3 regions of the Solibacillus sp. iso_87 genome follow, and region 3 is predicted to be linked to each of the others. Evidence: riboswitches for the same ligand, from Rfam matches in the RefSeq annotation. Region 3 holds a riboswitch; each other region holds the start of a gene.
What was found. A riboswitch is a leader RNA that binds a small molecule or an ion and turns the genes downstream of it on or off. The one in region 3 is predicted to bind thiamine pyrophosphate.
Positions count from the first base shown of each region.

Region 1: linked by a shared signal. The riboswitch ahead of thiT (energy-coupled thiamine transporter ThiT) and the one ahead of AC0VXV_RS10755 (3-oxoacyl-ACP reductase) in region 3 are both predicted to bind thiamine pyrophosphate.
Region 2: linked by a shared signal. The riboswitch ahead of tenA (thiaminase II) and the one ahead of AC0VXV_RS10755 (3-oxoacyl-ACP reductase) in region 3 are both predicted to bind thiamine pyrophosphate.

Region 1 covers NZ_CM149656.1:3,405,658-3,411,427, forward strand. Annotated here, with positions in the region: gene AC0VXV_RS17460 (polyphosphate kinase 2 family protein) at 1-816, opposite strand, end outside; gene map (type I methionyl aminopeptidase) at 988-1,740, opposite strand; gene thiT (energy-coupled thiamine transporter ThiT) at 1,930-2,496, opposite strand; TPP riboswitch at 2,718-2,826, opposite strand; gene AC0VXV_RS17475 (magnetosome magnetite crystal formation protein family) at 2,943-3,275, shown strand; gene AC0VXV_RS17480 (hypothetical protein) at 3,344-3,475, shown strand; gene AC0VXV_RS17485 (AAA family ATPase) at 3,526-5,770, opposite strand, start outside.
Region 2 covers NZ_CM149656.1:2,630,305-2,636,074, forward strand. Annotated here, with positions in the region: gene thiE (thiamine phosphate synthase) at 31-648, opposite strand; gene thiD (bifunctional hydroxymethylpyrimidine kinase/phosphomethylpyrimidine kinase) at 632-1,444, opposite strand; gene thiM (hydroxyethylthiazole kinase) at 1,441-2,184, opposite strand; gene tenA (thiaminase II) at 2,165-2,854, opposite strand; TPP riboswitch at 2,930-3,028, opposite strand; TPP riboswitch at 3,095-3,193, opposite strand; gene AC0VXV_RS13360 (NAD(P)H-dependent flavin oxidoreductase) at 3,350-4,330, opposite strand; gene AC0VXV_RS13365 (LysM peptidoglycan-binding domain-containing protein) at 4,464-5,720, opposite strand.
Region 3 covers NZ_CM149656.1:2,144,589-2,150,358, forward strand. Annotated here, with positions in the region: partial or broken gene AC0VXV_RS10730 (transposase) at 406-905, shown strand; partial or broken gene AC0VXV_RS10735 (IS3 family transposase) at 938-1,060, opposite strand; gene AC0VXV_RS10740 (hypothetical protein) at 1,323-1,604, opposite strand; gene AC0VXV_RS10745 (hypothetical protein) at 2,402-2,500, opposite strand; gene AC0VXV_RS10750 (winged helix-turn-helix domain-containing protein) at 2,654-2,917, shown strand; gene AC0VXV_RS10755 (3-oxoacyl-ACP reductase) at 3,147-3,908, opposite strand; TPP riboswitch at 4,082-4,180, opposite strand; TPP riboswitch at 4,237-4,334, opposite strand; gene AC0VXV_RS10760 (IS3 family transposase) at 4,430-4,585, opposite strand; gene AC0VXV_RS10765 (DUF6609 family protein) at 5,009-5,536, opposite strand; gene AC0VXV_RS10770 (hypothetical protein) at 5,652-5,770, opposite strand, start outside.

The DNA.
Region 1 (5,770 bases), 1.3 Mb from region 3:
TGATTTTACAGGCTCTGGCTTTATATCTATAAATTCCGTTTTCTCTTTATCTACAACTGTTTCTTTAACCTTTTCGAAAATGTTTGTAAGCTTCATGCCCCGTTTTGTAACTTCTTTTTCTATATGGGCAACTGTTTCTTTTAGTACTTGAACACGTGCGTAGTTTTTGTCGTTCCCTGCTATTAAGTGCCAAGGAGCGTTTTCCGAATCGGTTTTTTCGAACATTTCATCGGCTGCCTCAAAATATAAATTAAATTTATCACGGTTCCGCCAATCTTCAGCTGTCAATTTCCATGATTTATACGGATCGGCTGCTCTTTCATTAAAACGTTTAAGCTGTTCATCCGAATCGATATGGATCCAAAATTTAATCATTATATAATCTTCATCTGTCAGCTGTTTCTCAAAGCTATTAATTTCTTCATAAGCGCGTTTCCACTCTGCTTCTTCAGCAAACCCTTCTATGCGCTCCACCAATACCCGCCCATACCAGGAACGGTCGAAAATTGCGATCTGGCCATGCTGCGGCAACTTTCTCCAGAAACGTTGCATATAATGATACCTCATTTCATGAGGCTGTGGGGCAGAGATCGGCCATACCATTAACCCGCGCGGATCGATACGTTCTGTTAGGCGCTTGATCGCTCCCCCTTTGCCTGCTGCATCCATACCTTCAAATGCAATAATAAGGCCAATTTTATTGTTGAATAAAAATTGCTGGGCATTTAGCATTTCGTATTGCAAAGCTTTCAATTGCTTCTTATAGATTTCCTTCTCCAGTTTTTGCGATAAATCCACATCTTTTAGCTTTTTCAAATAGTGCTGCCTCCCCTACTCCATTTATTTATGTATATTTTACTTGAAAGTGTATGGAATTGGTAATTGTTGCAGTCATTTATTTGAATCATTTGATTATTTTATGTTGGGACCATGTTTTGATAGAACAAAAAACGCGGGTGCACTTATGTATGCACCCACGTTTATAACTTAGTCTTCTAATGTTGTTAAAATGATCGGTTTGTCTTTAGTTACGATAATCGAATGTTCGATTTGGGCAACTAATGATTTGTCCGGTGTAATGAATGTCCAGCCGTCACCTGATTCTACGATATGCTCAGCCTTTGCCGAAATAAACGGCTCTACTGCCAACACCATGCCTTCTTTCATGATTGTTGTATCCCAAGCATCATAATAGTTCAATACATGGTTTGGCTCTTCGTGTAATGATTTACCTAAGCCATGACCAGTTAAGTTCATAATTACTGTCAACCCGTGATCCCGTGCTTCACGCTCTACAGCTTTACCGATTTGATTTAATTTTGAACCTGCTTTAACCTTTGTCATTGCACGATCAAATGCTGATTTTGCTACAGTGCAAAGTTTTTCTTTCTCTTCATAACCTTCACCAACGACAAATGAAATACCTGTATCTGCAAAATACCCGTTTAAAGAGCCCGAAACATCAATGTTTACGATATCGCCTTCCTGAATAACCTTGTTACCTGGAATACCATGTGCAACTTCGTGATTTACTGAAATGCATGTATATCCCGGAAAATCATATTCGCCTTTAGGACCTGAAACCGCGCCTGCTTCCGCAAACATACGGCCTGCAATTTCATCTAATTCTTTCGTTGTCACGCCAGGTACTGTCGCAGCTTTCATCGCCTCACGAATTTCAGCACAAATGCGTCCAATTTTTTTAAACGCCTGTATTTCTTCTTGAGTAGTAACAATCATGTGTAACTTCCTTCCTCTTAAACAATGTCTACCCTTAACTATAGCATACTTAAAATCGGTTGTAATTGTTCAAGGATTTTAAAATTTACCGGTTTATTACTAATTTAGTACGACTTTCTACTATATAAAAAAGAAAAAACTTGCAGCGGGAATTGTATTTCTCGCTGCAAGCCTTGAGTTTTCTATTCGCTATGTTGTTTTTACTTTTTGCAGTAATCGGGGTGCAGAAGTGAATAAAATAACTGCGATAATTGCCGTAAGTATTGTAGCAGGTACCATATAAGTACTGTTGTAAATAATTGAATAGGCCCATACATTATCATCGCCTGCATATTCTTTAAAGAACACGACACCTGCAAGCAAGTGCGAAACAAATCTTAAAGCACCACCTATAAGGGCCCCGATGACGATATAAAGTGCCATTTTTACTTTATTGAACGATTGTGCAGCCTCTAATAATGGCTTTCTTACAATTGCCGCTAATCCTACTACTGTAAAGGCAAGACCATAATCTAAAATTGCCTGAAGCCAGTGTACAATGTAAGCACCGAACATCATTTGCATAACGCCGATCAGCAAACCTGTTGCAAGTCCTGCCGTTAACCCCCAACGAATAGCCATTAACATGATCGGTACCATAACAAAGCTGATTGACCCGCCTTGTGCCCACATTTTAAATGATACTTGATCCAACACAAGTCCGATGGCAGCAAATATCGCTATCTCCACCATCATCAATAATTTCATTCTGTCCATAACAATTCCCCTTTCTTTTATCCGATGTAACAAAAGTGAAGAGGGATAGAATAGAAATCAATTACGCATTAGCGTAATTGCGTCGGGATTCGGCTTTACGCTCGCGTAAAGAACTCATATCCGAATCCATGACATCCGCCGGAGGCTTTTACTTTTTCAGAAGGTTTTTAGAAAAAGTAAAAAACGATAGTCAGGACAAAAGCCTGACTATCGTTTGAACAGTCGGATTCTATCCACATCCCTACGCAAGTGCTAACTTACAGGTTCAAAGAGTCAGTGCAATCCCGTGCACAATCTCAGCCGACTTTCTCGGCACCCCTTGTGGTACATCTAATTTTTTATTGTTTGAACATGCTCATTGTAACGAATATTTTTACAACTTTCAACAGCTATTATTTTGAAACGTACTAGAATTACATATAATAGATACGAAGGAGTGATAAATAATGGATCAATCGAAAGGTTTAAGTGCACTGAGCTATTTAAGCTTTTATTTTGCACCGTTTATTTTACCGTTAATTATATTTATTGTTACGAAAGATAATGCAGTTAAAGGCCATTCTAAAAAAGCTTTTATTACACAACTCATACCGATACTGTTAGGGATTCTGTACATTATTTACTTTTTCACTTCCGTTCTTTCCTGGAACGATACTTTGACCTTGAGCATTCAGGATTTTTTTATTAGTTCGCATTTTATCGGATTTATTCTTTTAGTTGTTATTACGTTCATCCTGGCGATATGGAATCTAGCTCAAGCGATTAAAGTTTTACGTTAATGTTTATGAAAGCTTGTTCTTTGGGTATATTTTTTATACGAAATGTATTCGTTAAGGAGTGTTTACTAATGAAATTAAATAAACTTATTAAAACAGCAATTAAATATGGACCAATCGTGTATCCTATCATAAAAAAAATGATGGACAACAAAAAATCTACACCCCAACCAGCAACTACACGACGAACTCCAAAACGTTAATGCAAAAAAAACACATTTCCCACTTTTACTGGAGGGAAATGTGTTTTTTCTTATTTAATAATGATCTCCGTTTTACTGTAGCCTTCTTTTAGCTTTTGCACTTGTAAAATAGCCGGCATTGCTGCTTTTAGTTCGGCCACATGGGAGATGACGCCGATTAAGCGGCCTGTTTGTTGAAGATCGATCAATATATCGATTGCCCTTCTTAACGCTTCCTCATCTAAAGTACCGAAGCCTTCATCAATAAACATCGTATCGATATGCACACTTCCTTGAACACTTTGAATAACATCGGCCATTCCTAATGCTAATGAAAGTGATGCATTAAATTTTTCACCGCCGGACAGTGTTTTTACATCCCGCGTTTGCCCTGTATGGCTGTCATATACATCGATGCTGAGTCCGCTTTGGGCATTTCCTTCTTTCCTTCCTGTAGATTTCAGGAAGTATTGGCCATTTGATAGGACACGCAAACGTTCATTTGCCGCATGGGTCACTTTTTCCAAATAGCCGATTTGTACAAACCGCTCAAATGAAATTTTCGCATCATTTTGACCGCGAATTAAATTATAAACATGTTCAACTTGCATCAGTTTCGCTTTATAGCTTTCGATCTGCTGTGCGGATTGGTCAAGTCTATCGCGCGTCTCCTCACATTGCTCCACATAGGACTGGATCAGTGTCATTTTTGAGTACTTTGCCTCAATCTGCTCATTCAGCTCATGAATCTGTTGCTCACATGCCGTTAAATCAGCTCGTTCTTTTCCTTCAAGCAAAGGTTCTTCCTCAGCAATTTGAACAGATAATGTATGAACATTTTGCTTGTACGCTTCAACCGCATCCTGAATTTGCTGCTGTACATTTAAAGGCAATAACGCAGTTTTATACGTTTCTAAGTCGAAACCTTCCTGCAGCAATGCTGACTCAAATACTTTTCGAGCTAAAGTATATTCCTGCTGTTTTTCTGTTACAAGATTCTTCGCATGTAGATGGTTCACTTCACAAGTTTTTTCATCTAATTGGATTTTTTGCATCGCTTCAAGTGCATTTTGAATCGCAATTTTTAAATGGTGATGTTTTTGCTGCTGGCTTGCCAATTCTTGTGTTACTTCATCCAATCTAGAAAACTGAGGCAATAATGATTGCTCACTTTGCTCAAGCTTCCCTTTTTCCTGCGCATATTGTTTATCAATATCGATTACATATTGCTGCCCTTTTTCAATGCGACCTTGCAACACTTCTTTGTTTTCTGAAAGCTGTGCCATCGTTTTCTTTTCATTGATAAGCTGGGCCTGCTGCTGTTTTTGCTTTGTCAACTGCGCAGTCAGTACGGCCAATTGCTGTTCATACTCATGTAGTTGTGAAAGCTCAGCTTCAAGTGACTGAAGCGCACTTCTTTTCTGTTCCAATGTTGCCTTTTCCACATCTAATTGCGAATTGACCTGATAAAAGCTTTGCATCGCCCTATCACCTTCCTGACGCAGCTGTGCCAACACATTTTCATCAATGACAACCGCTTCGCTGTTATGAATGGCTGGGTGCTCTGTGCTCCCACATACAGGACATGCTTCCCCGTGCTGTAATGATGCCACTAGAAAGGCTGCCTGATTGCTGCGTATTTGCTGCTCCATGTTTTGCAGCTTCTGTTGTGTTTCATCAGTAATTTGTTTCTTATCTGCAAGCTGTTTCACTAAAGCTTCCACATTCATCTGTAATGCAGCCACTTCTTTTACCATTTCAATTTTCCGTGTTAATGCAGCATGTACTTCATACGTATCATGGTATGTAATGGTCGCATCTTCCAGCTCATTTATAATGGCTTGCTGCTGTTGATGTTTTTCTTTTAAAGAGGATGCTTCGTTTTGCAGCTTATCAAATAATTGCTTGGCGTTTTTTTGGTTTTCTGCAAGCTTTGAAACATTTTCCCGCTGTGTATTAATCGATTGATAGATCGGAACAAGTTGTTCAAGCTGCGAAATCGATTTTGTATAGTTATCTAACAATGGTTCTTGCCGCTTTTTCTCCTGATAATGATTTGTCGCCTGCTGAAGTTGTGCCTGCGCACGTTCATAGTCAGTCTTTGCTTTTTGTAAGGAGACTTCTGCTTGTTCAAGCTGCCGTTTTACCTTCTCATATTCACGCTCTAAAGGTTCAATTTGATTAGCCTTTTTGGCAAGTACAAGTTTCTGCTGTTCTGCTTGTATTTTATCCTTTTGCTGCAGTAATTCTTCGAGCCGCGCTTTCCGCATTAAAAACTTTTCAATCCGCTCATTTAACAGTCTTTGTTCATTTATT
Region 2 (5,770 bases), 490 kb from region 3:
ATAAATAGTATTTTTATGACAATTTTTAACTTAGAGTATATTTACAGTTTCTTTTATATTATTACTATGACTAATAGCAGAAATAACTGCTACTCCATTTACTCCCGTTTGTCTCACAATGAAACTATTTTCAGTGGAGATTCCCCCAATTGCTACAATCGGGAATTTAGGAAACTGAGATTTGGCATCTTCCAATAACGTCAGCCCTACTGGTGCTCTCGCATCATCTTTTGTGGAAGTTTCATAAATTGGACCAATCCCCGCATAATCTGCCCCATTTGCCATGGCCAATTCCAGTTGTTCCATTGTATGAACCGATACTCCGACGATTTTATTTTTCGCAAAAGATCTAAATTTTTCTACCTCGGTGTCTTCCTGTCCTACATGAATTCCATCTGCATCTAATGTTAATGCAAGTTCGACATCATCATTGATAATGAATGGTATTTTATATATTTGGCACAGCTTTTGGCATTGACGGGCAAATTTAATATACTCATCCCCTTTTAAAGCATTTTTCCCTTTTTCCCTCAGCTGGAACATAGTAATTCCTGCCTGTAGCGCTTCTTCTAAAACAAGCAGCGGGTCGCGTTTACAATTGATTGTTCCCATAACAAAGTATTTATTTAAATCAAAAGACATGGACATTACACACCCCCCGCTGTTCATGATAGGCGAAATGATTTGTCGGGCCAAACCCGTGACCAATATTAAGCGGATGACGAATTGCCAGCTGCACATATTTTTTTGCTTCTATAATGGCTGCCTCTGTCGATCTTCCTTTTGCCATCTCCGCCGTGATTGCTGCCGAAAATGTACATCCTGTTCCATGGGTGTGCTTCGTATCCACTCTCTCGGTTTTCATTTTAAATGGTTGCTCCCCGCGAATGAAAACCGTATCTGTCGCATGCTTACTGTTTAAGTGACCACCCTTAATGACAACACATTCCAGCCCTAGACTTAATAGATGCTGCGCCGCTAAATTGATATCTTTCTCAGTTTGAATTGTATACCCAGTCAGGATTTCCGCTTCCGGAATGTTCGGTGTACAAACAGTTGCAAGCGGCAATAACTTTTCCTTAAGGGCTGTTGTAGCCTCCTGCTCTAGTAAACTGGCACCACCTTTTGCAATCATGACTGGATCAACGATTAGCGGAATTTCTGTGTCTTTTAGTAAGGCGACAATAGCTTCGATAATTTCTGCACTAAACAGCATCCCTGTTTTAATCGCCTTTATCTCAAAATCTTGAAGTACCGCTTTTAACTGAGCTTGCACGAAATCGGCCGTTGTCGGAAAAATCCCATGCACTCCTTCCGTATTTTGTGCGGTTAGTGCGGTAATGACAGATGTGCCAAATACACGTAGTTCCTGAAACGTTTTTAAGTCTGCTTGGATGCCTGCACCGCCACCGCTATCCGAGCCTGCAATTGTACATGTAATCATTGTCGTCCCTCCGCTAAATTTTCTAGTTCATTCAAGAAATTTTTATGGAAAGTTCCTATAGCTGCCACAGAATTGGCACTTGCCTGTTTATATTCATTGAGCAGAATTTGTAAATCATTAAACGGTTCTTTACTGTTTGCCAGCACCGCAGCACAAAGGGCACTTAGTAGGCAGCCGCTCCCCGTCATTTTTGTCACTTTTTCATGACCACCCGTTACGAATTCAACTCTTTCCCCATCCGTAATAACATCTTGTTCTCCTGTTACGATTACAATAGATCGATAGTTATTAGCAAGCTGTTTGGCAGTCGCTGCAACATCTATATCCCCCTTGCCGCTATCAACACCTTTGGAAGTCCAATCCGCTCCCGCAAGAGCCGCAAGTTCTCCCATATTGCAGCGGATTACATCAATCTTTAGAAGATCGAGCAGTTGTCGTGCTATCTCAACTCGAAACTTCGTTGCCCCTACCCCTACTGGATCCAGAACAACCGGAGTACGATGCTTATTTGCGCTCAGTCCAGCTTGCTTCATCGATGCTACTGTCCGTTCATTCAAAGTACCCATATTTAAAAGTAATGCATTTGACTGAGCAGCCATTTCTCCCACTTCTTCTATCGCATCCGCCATGACTGGTGAAGCACCCACCGCAAGCAAACCATTCGCTGTAAAATTTGCGACGACATAATTTGTAATGCAATGTACTAACGGCTGATTTTTATTAATTGCTTGCAGGCTCATTGATATACACCCCTTGTTCCCAGCTTTGCTTCGTCCAAGGCATCTCCCAGAACATCCATTCGTAATAACAGCTTTTCTTAAAATGTTCCTGCAATACTTTTAGCTTTGCCGGTTGTTCTTTCGCATATCGATCCAGCATCGATTTTTGTATTTCAATATTTTGAAGCATCTCCTCGGACGCATATAGTGCAATCCACTGTTCATAAAGGGGGACATTGGGGCATGCATCTTTTAACCTTTGCCCTATTTCCTGATACAGCCATGGGCAAGGTAAAATTGCCGCAAATGCTTCTGCTACATCTCCGTTATGCACTGCATTGTACATATGGCTTACATAGTTATAGGCTGCTGGAGCCGGTTCGAATTGTTCCAAATCCTCCGCTGTCACACCTAATTCTTTAAACGTTGTCCGGTGTAATTCCAGCTCTGCGTCATGAATAAATTTTGCTGTTTGCAGAAAATATTGTACATCATCATCTGTTGTAGCTTTTGCAGCTGCAAGAGCAAGGACTTTCGTATAATGTTTTAAATAATATGCATCCTGCAGCATATAAAACTTAAACTTCTCCAGCGGTAAACTCCCATCTGCAATCCCTTGTACAAAAGGATGATAGAAGCTAGCCTCCCAATAAAAATCCGTTTCTTTCCTTACCTTTTCACAAAATCCCATTGTTACTCCTCCTTTTTGTTGGCGGAAGCACAAAAAAGACGCCTCAATATAGAGAGACGTCCCCAAAAAGTGTAAGTACCACTTTTCTTTGCTCCCTACGTCCGTATTAACGGCCAGGTTCCAAGGGTCAGGTTTTAACCTTCTCAACACTACTGTGTCCCCCCGCAAATCAAATGCTTGTATATTTGCAAAAGAAAGACTCCACGTTAAGGATACGCGGAGCCAAAGTAAGTACATATGTATAGCGTGTACTTTGCTCCCTACGTCCGTATTAACGGCCAGGTTCTAAGGGTCAGGTTTTAACCTTCTCAACACTGCTGTGTCCCCCCGCAAATGCATTTAATTATCCAGAGTGTAACAAATTAATTCAAACCGGGCAAGTGAATTCAAAAATTACGAAATTACTCCTACGCCCGCAGAAAGCGTCCCGGAATGTAAATCAATTTTTAGCGCTCAGAAAAAAATAGCATTTTTGTTTTTCACAATTGCTATTAGCTATTGTAAATGGGCTACTGCCGATTTTTTACCAGTCAGTTCATGATAAGCCTGTGTATATTCTTCAGCCAATTTAACAACATATTGCTGTGTTGAACTAATCTCTTTAATTGCACCAATTCCTTGCCCGCTTCCCCAAATATCTTTCCAGGCTTTTGCCGTATTATCGTTGAAGTTCATTGCAGAAGGATCACTTTCTTTTAGATTATTCGGATCCATCCCCGCATTCATGATAGAACCTTTCAAATAATTTCCATGGATTCCTGTAAATAAATTGCTGTAAACAATATCTTCTGCGGTACTATCCACAATCATCTGTTTATATTCTTGACGAGCAAAGGCTTCTTCAGTCGCGATAAACGGTGAACCAATATAACCGAAATCAGCTCCCATCGCCTGTGCAGCCAATAGTGAATGGCCTCGTGCGATTGATCCTGATAAAGCTAATGGACCGTCAAACCATTCACGGATTTCCTGTACAAGCGCAAATGGACTCTGCTGACCGGCATGGCCTCCTGCACCTGCTGCTACTGCAATGATACCGTCCGCACCTTTTTGAATCGCTTTTTTGGCAAAGTAATTGTTGATAACATCATGAAAAACTATGCCTCCATAACTATGTGCTGCCTCAAAAACTTCTTCGCGTGCCCCAAGTGAGGTAATAATAATCGGGACTTTATATTTCACACAAAGCTCCATATCCTGTTCCAGCCGGTCATTTGTTTTATGGACAATCTGGTTAATTGCAAATGGCGCTGCCCGCCGATCCGGATTTTTGGCATTATAGCTTGCCAACTCCTCTGTAATTTCAGCTAACCATTCATCCAACTGTCTTGCCGGCCTTGCGTTCAGCGCTGGCATCGACCCTACAATTCCTGCCTTACATTGTGCAATGACCAATTTTGGATTGCTAATAATAAACAACGGTGCCCCTATTACTGGGATACGTAAATTTTGTAAAATTTCCGGAACATTCCCCATCAATAATCCCCCTTTTATTCAACTACTACTAATACTTCATCAGTATCAACCAAATCTCCTTCTTAAATGGATAACAATCAAAAAAGTCAGATGAATTGTTTTCCATTTCATCTGACCGTCAATTTTGCTTTTTCTATTTCTTCACCACATTAAAATTAGCCCCGATGAGCTGCCAGTTTTGCGGGAATGGCAATCCTAATTTCCAATAACCAACACCGCGCAAATTCAAGCGCTTTACTAAATCAAACTTCGCCTGAATGGAACGTGCGTCCTCAAACCAGACAATATGTGAACGGCCTTGCTCATCATAGTAATTAAAGTACGGGGCCTGTGCAGTATAGTCAAATTGGATAGCCGCATTATAACGTTTTGCCACTTCAATTGCACGTTGAGGGCTTATTGCTTCTGCATAATCTCCTCCTTGTACAAAGGGTAATGTCCAATCGTAGCCATACAAATTTTGTCCCAGTAAAATTTTACTCGCAGGAACTTCTGTTAAAGCATATTGTACTACTTGCTCGACTTGCGGCAGCGGAGAAACGGCCATTGGAGGACCAGCAGAATATCCCCATTCGTATGTCATCAGCATAACAAAATCCACTATTTCGCCATGAGCTTTATAGTCATGCCCCATAAACCATTCACCCGGCTGATCGGCTCTCGTTTTTGGTGCCAATGCAGTAGAAACTGTATACCCTTCTGCATGCAAACGCTCTACAGCTCTTCGAAGGAAATTATTGTAGGCTTCTCTCTGATCGCCCGATATACGTTCAAAATCAAAGTGGATATCCGAAATATTTCCGATACGTTTTGCTTCTGCAATGATATTGTCCAGCAGCAAGTTCTGGACAGCGACACTTTGGAAAATATCACGTGCAAGCTCAGCGCTAAACTGATAATCTTCGAGATTAGTAATCGCCATTGCTATACTTGTATTATTTTGTTCAGCGATCTCTGGTAATGGGTTTATTGTCGGTGCTTTTAATGAACCATCCCGCCTCGCTTCATAACTGAATACAGCTAAGTAAGTTAAATATGGACTCGCCTCACGAACTTGATCCAGCAGCATTTCGTTTATTTCATCACCCCTTGGTTCTACATATGCCAAAATTTCTGCTGACCTTTTGGATGGTTCCGGTATATACAATGATGTTCCGATCATTAGCAATGCATCCGGATTTAAGCCATTTGCTTGAGCGAGCGTTAAATAATTCACCTGAAAACGTTGACCAATTGACCATAAACTATCGCCTGGCTGTACAATATAATATTGACCTTTCAGTGGAACGACCAATGCTTGCCCGACAACTAACCGAGCCGGCTCTGGAATTTGGTTGGCTTCCACTATACTTTGCACTGTTGTTCCATAAGCTTGTGCAATTGCCCACAATGATTCTCCCGGTTGTACAACATGAATTTGAATTGTCCGTCCTCCTTTTC
Region 3 (5,770 bases):
TAAATTAGGTTATTTTATAAATGTTCGGAGTTTTTCTTTAACAATTTCATGGTTAGTAAGAAAGATACTAAGAAGAACAAAAGATAATATACCAAGGGTTTTCTTCATCGAATACACGTTATCATATCAACGTTAATGGGCTTTTCCTTTTTGAGAGACTTTCTACTTTATGCCTGATTTTTTGGATTTGTCCGCAGGATTTTTTCCAATTATTTAGTGTTACTTTGGATAGCATTGTGAAAAATGTCTGCAATGTCATTATCTGCACTCGGCAATAGGTGTGCATAGAATTCCAATGTGATTTTAGGGTTGGCGTGACCTAAACGCTTTGAAATTCAGCAATACTCCCAAACATGAACTGCACCTCCTTGTTAGACACATCTAACAAGGAGGTGCAGTTTTTCTATGGCTAGAATGAGTCCAGAAGATAAACTAGCAGCGGTTCAACGATATGTAAATGGCAAGGAAAGCTCAAGAACGGTAGCTGGGGATTTTGGTATTTCACACCGGTATTTATTAACTTTAGTAAAACAATATCAAAATAACGGAGTAAAAGTGTATGTCAGACGATATACAAATTATACAAAAGCGTTTAAACTAGACGTACTTAATTATATGACTGAACACGGTACATCCTTACACGAAACGGCAGCTTTTTTCAATATAGCAGCTAGTTCGTCTATACGTAATTGGAAAAACCAATTCGAAATATTATTTGAAGATGCCCTTCAGCCAAAGAAAAAGGGGCGTCTATCCATGAAAAAAGACTCGACTAAACAACCAAAACAAGCACTTGTAGAAGGTTCACCTGAAGCACTTCAAGCAAGGATCAACCGTCTACGCATGGAAAACGAGTATTTAAAAAAGTTGAATGCCTTAGTTCAAGCCAAGGAAAAATCACCAAATGAAAGAGCTGGGGTTAAAGTGTTTAGTACGCTATCGGTCCATTATCAATACAGCGGCCGACTTTCGACATACTATGTGTCACATTTGCTTTCTCTATGATTCGCTTGAATTCTTTTGATGTATATTGATATCCTCGATCACTATGTAGGATAGGAAACTCCTTAAACTCGGCTGTCAATGGCGTTCCCCTTATGGAAAGTTAATTTCAATTCGACTAATTGATCTGCTACAGCTTTACTTTTGAACAAGAATTGTGGAATAAGAAAATAACTTGACTATCTACACAGGAATTTAATCAAACTTTTTTACAAATTATCGAACTTTATTAAAAATAATCAGACTCTATTATAAATTATCGAACTTTATTTCAAAGCCACAGTTCGTTCTGTTTGAATTTTACCTTGTTTATTAATATATTAGATAGTAATTATAACTGAACCGTAGTATCCGACAGCCTTGCTAACTTGCTTTGCTCTTCCTCTAATTGAAACAATACCTATTACTGATTCCATATGAAAGGGGTTGCTCGGAAAAATAATGGAATTACCAAATTTGCTACCAATAGTATCGTGCATCTGTTTAAAGGAAGCCCATAATTCTCTTACCTTTATTGGATAAATTTTTATTATTTGTTTCTGGTTTTCTTGAGCCTTTTTAATTTTTGCATAGTTTTCTGCAGCCTTCTCTAACCAATCCATATTATTTACCACCTCCTATAGTCCAGTAATAAAACTAAGTGGGAGTACAAACAAAACATTCATGAACTCTCAATAGCACGTACCGCCGGAGGAATAGCAATACGCACTATTCAAAGCCCTATTCCATCGCAAGTTTAATTTCACCATCACATAGACAAATACGTTTATAAAGCTTCTTTACAATAAAATTTCCATTCCGGGAAAGTTCCCTGGTCTTTTTTAGTATTCGTGCCGGTCTTTCGCATTCTTGACACCTTAATGTAGTAGTCAATTAATTATTCTCCTCACCATGATATCTTTTTATATAATCATCTTATTCTGAATGTAAAAAAGAGCACTGGCATTCATCCAGATACTCTTCGCTAAATTTCTCTTTAGTTACTGTAGCCTCTCATTTTTATTTTGTGTTAAAAATAAGTGCTCTTATATATTGGGTAATCGTATGGCAAGTAATTTGTTTGTAATGGCTCATAAAGTTATTTTGAATACTTAATAGTTGTGCAATATAATTAAAAAATTGATACCGGGGTGATTATTTTGACACTTACAATACTAATCAATTGTAATTGCTAGTGGGATATCTATGGTTTATTCCAAGACGAAGGAAAATAAAAAATAGCCATAGTGTATAAAATCCCCATAGTTTCTCCCTGTCACCTCATTTATTAGTGTCGAAAACATGCCCTTTTCTACTTGTAATAAAACTCGTAGTAATACCAATTGAAAGTATAGTGATAATGGAGAAATAAAAAGTCTCTGAAGATAATAACAAACCACCAATAATTATTATTATTGAATCAATAAGCAAGATATATCCCTACATTTATCCCCGTCTTGTCACATAAAAACTGGGCAATAAAATCCGTTCCTCCCGTACTTGTCTGAAAATTTAACATCAATCCATTTCCAACTCCAATAAAAATGCCCCCTAGAAGTGAACTATATATAGCTTTAGCAGCTCAGAAAATCCACATCAAAATCCTTATTTCCCTAACGGGGATCTTGCTATTGATTATGCTGCTGGTTGTGCTTATTTAAATGGTAAAGAGCTGCATTTAACACCTATTGAATACAAATTACTGGTTTTACTTTCTAAAAATATAGGTAACGTGTTAACCCATAATTACATTACAAAAGAAATTTGGGGAAATAGCTGGGAGAACAATGTAGCATTTCTTAGAGTATTTATGGCAACCCTACGTAAAAAAATTGAGGTTGATAGTAACCTTCTTCGCTACATGATAGTAATAGACATTGACATACTATCACCCCCTATTCAAATTGAATGGGGGTTAATTTGTGTCATCAGTTAAATGAATACCTTTTAGCGTCGGTCCAAGGATGCAAACACCAGTACTATATCCTCCTCAAGAAAAAATTGCTCAACAATATAGTCCTATTGTTCAACATATATATACCTATTATTTTAAAATCACAGTTCATAATAAGTTTTCCTTAAATAAATATTATATTTACCTCATCCCACTTTAACTTATTGCCCCCCCTTATATTTACATCTAAAAGAGAGATACAAGCTGGTTTCTAATCCATTACAAGACCGCCATCAACGACTAAATTTTGTCCAGTGATGGCACTCCCCCAAGGAGATGCAAAGAATAATGCCACTTCCGCTAATTCTTTTGGTGTTGTCACTCTTTGTAAAGGGGTTGTGGTTTCAATCAATTGAAATACTTCTGCTGTTGTCACTTTACTCGCATCCGTTTGTTTTAAAAGTCCACCAGACATCATATTGACTGTAACGCCATACGCCCCTAACTCTTTCGCCATGTTACGTGTAAATCCGAGCAATGCCGCTTTAGCTGTTGTGTATTCATGATAAGCTACTACCGGATGTTGAAATAAGTTTGTCCCAATATTGATAATACGACCAAATTCTAGTTCTTTCATATCCTGAATACATGCTTGAATACTGTTCAAAGCACCCTTAATCGTTCCTTCAAATTGCTTATTGTAATCGGTCCATTGAAGCTCAAACACATTTTTTTGTGTGAGTGGATTAAATTCGAAATCAATCAACGCATTATTGACAATGGTTGTAATCGGCGTATGAAAATATTGCTTTGCCTTTTCGACCATTTGCTGAACTTCTTGTTGGTTGCGGATATCTGCTTGTAAAGCGATAACCTGAGAACCCAGACTTTGTGCTAAACGTTGCGCTTTTTCTTCACTCTTATAATAATTCAGTACGACATTAGCCCCCTCTTTGACAAATGCTTTTACGAGTTCTTCTCCAACACCTCTACTTGCACCTGTAACTAAAACGGTTTGTTCATGTAATTTCATCATCATTTCCCCTTGTCTAATTTTTGTATAATTGTTTGATATTCGTAAATGACGGAAAGACAAAAAGCCATCCGACTTAAATTTCCGCAAAACTAAATACGGTTACCTCCTCATTAGATTCTGTAAGAGCAAAAAAACGCCTCTATTACTATAGAGACGCTAAAAAAGTGTATACTACACCTATAATTGCTCCCTACGTCAGTGTTAACTGTCAGGTTCTAAGGGTCAGGTTTTAACCTTCTCAACACGAATGTGTCCCCCTGCAATTAAAGTATTTGCAAAAGAAAAGCTCCACGTAAATTACGCGGAGCCATAGTAAGTACAAAAAAAAAATATGTACTTTGCTCCCTACGTCCGTATTAACGGTCAGGTTCTAAGGGTCAGGTTCTACCTTCTCAACACAAATGTGTCCCCCTGCAAATGCATTTAATTAGCTTGATTCTATCAAAATATGCTGTTCTTAACAAGTACACTTTTTACTTAAATACTACATTACTACAAGCAGCCTAGAATTATCCCACTCAATCGTTTGTATCCTGATTAGCTAAAGGTTTGCTAATAAGATGGTTGCCCCATACGCGACTCTTTTTACAAATAATCGATTGAATACCCAACTCACTCATTAGTCGATAGACTTTCTTATGATTCACAAGAAAGCCTTTGTCTCGTAAAGCGATTTACATGCGTGGATACCCATACATTTTGTGCGTTTGATGAATCGCTAATATTTGCTCCTTTAAAACAATATCATTATGTTTACGTAACGATACTTTGCCATTTTTAAGCCACTTATAGTAGCCCGAACGTTATTATATAGAAAGAAACCAACTGTTTTGAAACAAAGCTTGATATTATCCCCTTTAAGTAGACAATGTTAAAAAACCTTCAGTACGCTGTCGGTAAACATTTTACTTAAAGGGGATTTTTCTGTGTCGAGAAAAAATAATATTTATTCAAACGAGTTGAAGTTAGAGATTGTACAAACTATCTTTTAATCGAACTTTATTATAATGCTACACCTTCTTCATATGGCCACCTAAAGATTTTTTGTTTATGTGGTTGAAAAAGGTAAGCACCTTATGAGAGTGCTCCTTTTTTAGCTAACGCAACTGTTCGCTAGAAATATAATGCTTTTCAAAATTTTGTTTCATAAATAGCATTTTAAAACCAATAACAATTTTTATTAACCCATCTATTGAGGCAAATACTAAAAAAGGAATGTTAAAGAAAATAATACCCAATACCCCATTTGTTATTGCTAATATTCCTAAAACTATCATCCATTTTCCTTGGGAAAAGTAAAAAGCGAAAAAATGTATACCAATGACAATTAAAATAGACAACCATACCAATCTTGAATTTTCAAAGCCAATAAACAAACCACAAAGGGTGCATAAAATAATTGTTATTATTACGTTTATATTATCTATTTTATCTTGAAATTTCGAATTTTTACCGTATGCTAGTTGGCGATTTATATACGGTAACATAAAAATTATTAGATAACCGAAAAAGCCGCCAAACCCAAGGACGAAAGGTTGTATTGTTAAATCACCGCCACTTATTGCCGAAACTATTATAATTGCACCTATATAAATTAACCATACTCCAATAATCTGATTTGACATGAAGATTCCCCCAATCAAAGAATCGATTATTAAAGTATTCAACTTTTCATGGTACTCCATTAAAGCACAATTCCTCTTGCAAGAATTGCGCCCAATTGTTGATCTTTGCCTTGTTTTAGTCCGTATTCATCCGGAGAACTTCCGGGCTATCCAATATAATTTCACCGTATGGTATTGTTGGATCAGGAGTTTGCTTACTCGGTCTAAAATGCATAATTTTCTTTTCTGATATAC